One region of the Mesorhizobium sp. B2-1-3 genome, then DNA from elsewhere that is predicted to be linked to it. Evidence: riboswitches for the same ligand, from Rfam matches in the RefSeq annotation. Region 1 holds a riboswitch; the other holds the start of a gene.
What was found. Region 1 has a riboswitch for thiamine pyrophosphate ahead of thiB (thiamine ABC transporter substrate binding subunit). Riboswitches for the same ligand answer to the same signal wherever they lie in the genome.

Region 1 (2,383 bases):
CAGCGCGATCTCGAGCCTGCCCTTGACCTCGTTGGAGATGGTCAGCGACGAGCCGAACGCGACCTTGACGCGGTCAAGCGGCCATTTCGCACCGGCGACGGTCAGCCCTGCAAGCTCGGAAAAACCCAGGATCGAGAACAGGGTGCCGTCGGCATAGTCGAAGCGGGCCGTGCCGTGCGCCAGGGGCACGGCTTCCTGCGCGCCGCTGGTCAACAGCACCTTTGTCCCGGCCCCGGCCAGCCGCAGGGCGAGCGCCATGTGCAGGAAGGCATGGTCGGCGCGCTTGCCGCCGAAGGCGCCGGCAAGCACGAGGCTGGTCGCGCCGCACTCCAGGGCGGCCGATATCGCGAGTTCGCCATCGGTGGCGTCCTTCTCTGCCGGGAAGGTTCGGCGCGGCACGGCGGCCAACTCATCCGGCAGGCCGGCGGGCACGGAATCGAAATCGCCGACCCACAGTTCCGGCACAAGGTCGAGCGTGCTTGCATGGCCGATGCCGGCATCGGCGGCGACGACGCGGGTTCCCTCGACCTGACGGTCGAGCCGTGGCGTGCGGATGAGATCGCCGCCAAGCAGGATGGTGAATGTGCTCATATCGTGTGGCCCTTACCAGCCCGGCAGCGGAAACGGAAGGCCGGCAAACAGCCACTTGCGCGGTTCACCGGCCGGGCCTATGTGTCGAGGCGCTCTAACGGGGTGCCGGACGCGATATTTCGCGGACCGGCTGAGAGGCAGTCTCGCCAACCCGCTGAACCTGATCCGGTTTGTACCGGCGGAGGGATTAGACGTTTCGGACAGTCCGACGCCTCAATTCCTTTAACCCGAACGAAGGAGGCGCCGATGCGCACGCTTTTATACGCCCTTGTCTCTGCAATGGTCGTGGTTCTGTCCGGGCCGGCCTTAGCCAAGGACAAGCTCACCGTCTACACTTATGAGAGCTTTACCGCCGACTGGGGCCCCGGCCCGGTGGTGAAGAAGGAATTCGAGGCCGAATGCGGCTGCGATGTCGACTTCGTCTCGGTTGCCGACGGCGTCGCGCTGCTCAACCGCGTCAAGCTGGAAGGGGCCGCGACCAAGGCCGACATCGTGCTTGGCCTCGACACCAATCTCACCGCCGATGCCAAGGCCACTGGCCTGTTTGCGCCGCATGGCGCCGTGACCGGGCTCAATGTGCCGGGCGGCTGGAACGACGACATCTTTGTCCCGTACGACTATGGCTATTTCGCCGTCGTCTATGACACGCAGAAGCTGAAGACGCCGCCCAAGAGCCTGAAGGAATTGGTCGAGGGCAGTGCCGACGACAAGATCGTTATCCAGGATCCGCGCACCTCGACGCCGGGCCTCGGCCTGCTGTTGTGGGTGAAGTCGGTCTATGGCGACAAGGCGCCGGAGGCCTGGGCCAAGCTCAAGGCGAAGGTCTTGACCGTGACGCCGGGCTGGAGCGAGGCCTACGGCCTGTTCACCAAGGGCGAGGCGCCGATGGTGCTGTCCTACACGACCTCGCCCGCCTACCACATGGTTGCCGAGAACACCGAGCGCTACCAGGCCGCTTCCTTCGAGGAGGGCGAGTATCTGCAGATCGAGGTCGCCGGCATCACCACGACGGGAGCCAAAAATCCGCTGGCGGAAAAGTTCATCGCCTTCATGACCGGGCCGAAATTCCAGGATGCCATCCCCGAGACCAACTGGATGTTCCCGGCCGGCAAGACCGACAAGCCGCTCAATCCGGCCTTCGACAGACTGGTCAAGCCGACCAAAACCTTGCTGTTCAGTCCCGAGGAGGTCGCGGCCAACCGCAAGGCATGGGTGGATGAATGGCTGGCGGTGATGAGCAAGTAGTTTGGTCGTATGATCGAATGATGAGTGCTCTACGGCGCCCTCCTCTGTCCTGCCGGACATCTCCCCCACGAGGGGGGAGATTGGCCGTCACGACGGCTTTCGCCAATTGGCGACGTCACAGGAGAGGGTGGAGCGCTGAAGCAGCCAATCTCCCCCCTCGTGGGGGAGATGTCCGGCAGGACAGAGGGGGGCGCGAAGGAACGCGACGCTCGCTAAAGATCCTTTGGGCGGCCCAGCGTGCAGCGCGCGTCTGACCCCCGCATCTCCGCCGGCATCCTCGCGCTTGCGGCGATCGCGCTGCTGATCGGCGGCGCGTTTGCGGGTCTTCTTTTCGAAGGCGCGAACGATTTCTCCGGAGCCTGGGCAGCCTTCGATCCTTATCTCCTGCGCGTCGTGCGCTTTACGTTGTGGCAGGCGGCGCTTTCGACGCTGCTGTCGGTGGCGCCGGCCCTGTTCGTGGCTCGCGCGCTGTCGCGGCATCCGCACTTTCCCGGCCGCGGCTTCATCCTGCAGCTCTTCGCCCTGCCGCTGGCGCTGCCGGCGATCG
Region 2 (2,383 bases), on a different contig from region 1:
CGGAAACGGCTACAACCTTTCCCCGGAGTTGCTTTGGGGAGATTTGATATGGCGACTTCAAGCGAACGCGCGGTGCTTGCCGGCGGCTGTTTCTGGGGCATGCAGGATCTGATCCGACGCATCGCGGGCGTCCTGTCCACGCGCGTCGGCTACAGCGGCGGCGACGTGCCTGATGCCACCTACCGAAACCACGGCACCCATGCCGAAGCCATCGAGATCAATTTCGATCCCGCCAGGGTGAGCTACCGTACGCTGCTGGAGTTCTTCTTCCAGATTCATGATCCGACGACACGCAACCGCCAGGGCAACGATGTGGGGATGAGCTACCGTTCGGCGATCTACTACACCAGCGATGAGCAGAAGCGCGTCGCCGAAGACACCATCGCCGACGTCGACGCCTCGGGCCTGTGGCCCGGCAAGGTGGTCACCGAGGTGGCTCCGGCCGGCGCGTTCTGGGAAGCCGAACCCGAGCATCAGGACTATCTGGAGAAATACCCGAACGGCTACACCTGTCATTTCGTCAGGCCGGGCTGGAAGCTGCCGGTTCGCGAAAAGGCTGTTTCGTAGACGCCCCCCGAACCGAGACGAAGGCCGATGGCGGTTTACGTCTCAGGCGCCTGCCTGTTCGGCGAGGGTGAAACATCCAGAGACGGAAACGCCACGGAACAGGCGCCCCGTGGCGTTCTCCAGCAGTTTCGGCGAATGGCTACTTGCCGCAATGCTTGTCATTGACGGTCGGCGAAGCCGTGCCCGGAGCGGTGTGGCTGGCATCCGGCTGAGCACCTTGTGGGCTGGCCGGACAGTTCCGGTCCGCGCTCGAATTCATGCCGTCGGGCATGGCGGTCGTGCTGCCGGTCGTGCCAGGATCCACCGTGTTCGGCGGTGCCGGCGTGTTCGGGTCGACCGTGACCGACTGGCCGCTGCCGGGCCCATTATTATTGGCGCCGTTTCCGCCAGCACTTTGCGCCATCGCCGAAGTCGCGAGACCAATTGTAAGAGCCGAAGCTGCGAGGATTTTCATGAACATGGTTTGTCTCCATTTCTGTGAAGTCTTCGCTCGTTTCCACGAAGTTCGTCGCGTTTGCGACTATAGGGACAACCACTCGTCGTGGCTAAGGTTCCGGACAAATTTCCCTCAGACCGGGCCCGACGGAACCGCCCATAAATCAGGCCTGCCGCAATGCATTTCTAGCGATGGTCCTGAAAAAACAGCTTTCATAGCCGCCCGATTGGTGCTTTAACGCGCCCATCCACAGGGGTGCTCCGTACGGTCGGGGCTGAGACGGGGGCGGCAAGCCCACAGACCCTAGAAGCTGATCTGGGTAATACCAGCGGAGCGAGGCGGGCGATGTTTTCAGGCGCACAGATTTCCCTATATCCGATGTCCGGCGATTTTGTCGGCGTCATCCTTGGCGCGCTCGGGGCACTGGACCCCTATCGTGATCGACTGCGGATCGAGACCGACGATATCTCGACCTTGCTGGTCGGGCCGCCCGAGGTGCTGTTTCCTGCCATGCGCGACCTGTTCGTGGCGGCAGCGCGCAGCGGCAAGCATTGCGTGCTTTCGGCCGCCATCTCGCGCGGCTGCCCGGGCGAGCCGGACGATCCGATCTGCCGCTCCGACGCGTTTGGCGGACCTGCCGGGCCGCTCGGCCCGCGCAAGGAAGCCGCTATCGCCGCCGTGCGCGGCGTAGCCGCCACCGGCCAGCCGGCGGCGGCGCAGTTCTCGCTTTATGTCATGGGCACCGACGACCACATGGACGAGATCTATGGCTGCATCGACTTCCTGAAGCAGTCGGGCGTATATGAGCGCTCCAAGCATTTCTGCACAACGTTGCGCGGCGACACAGGCGCCATTTTTACCGCACTCAACGAGGCCTTTTGTCGCTTCGGGCCGGGTGCCGGTCACGTAACGCTCGACGTCACCGTCTCGGCCAACAGCCCCACCGCCGTCTGACGGCGCGCCCCGCGCCATCCGCTCCGGGTACGTGCGTGTCCTCCCCGTCCGCCCCTTCGCCTCCGATCGTGGACCTCATCGCCAGAACCGCTCCGGCGATGCTTTCGGTGGGGCTGCTGCTAGCCGCGTGGGAACTCTATGCGCGCTTTGGTGACATCAAGCCGACAATCCTCCCGGCGCCATCGCGCGTCTTCGCTCAGGCAATGCTCAACCGGCACGCGCTGGCCGATAACGCCGTGCCAACCCTCCGTGCCACGCTCGCAGGCTTTGCCTGTTCGCTCGGCGGTGCCTTTGCGCTGTCGATGTTGATCGACTTCTTCCAGCCATTGCGGCGCGCCCTTTTTCCGGTCTTCGTGGTCAGCCAGACCTTGCCGCTGGTGGCGATTGCACCGCTGGTGGTGCTGTGGTTCGGCTTTGGGCTGATGC

Region 2: linked by a shared signal. The riboswitch ahead of FJ973_RS23350 (YkoF family thiamine/hydroxymethylpyrimidine-binding protein) and the one ahead of thiB (thiamine ABC transporter substrate binding subunit) in region 1 are both predicted to bind thiamine pyrophosphate.

Annotation. Positions count from the first base shown of each region.
Region 1 covers NZ_VFWL01000001.1:831,627-834,009, forward strand. Annotated here, with positions in the region: gene FJ973_RS04340 (thiamine diphosphokinase) at 1-591, opposite strand, end outside; TPP riboswitch at 680-795, shown strand; gene thiB (thiamine ABC transporter substrate binding subunit) at 838-1,836, shown strand; gene thiP (thiamine/thiamine pyrophosphate ABC transporter permease) at 2,074-2,383, shown strand, end outside.
Region 2 covers NZ_VFWL01000016.1:81,078-83,460, forward strand. Annotated here, with positions in the region: gene msrA (peptide-methionine (S)-S-oxide reductase MsrA) at 49-567, shown strand; gene FJ973_RS23345 (hypothetical protein) at 707-1,027, opposite strand; TPP riboswitch at 1,245-1,358, shown strand; gene FJ973_RS23350 (YkoF family thiamine/hydroxymethylpyrimidine-binding protein) at 1,349-1,957, shown strand; gene FJ973_RS23355 (ABC transporter permease) at 1,993-2,383, shown strand, end outside.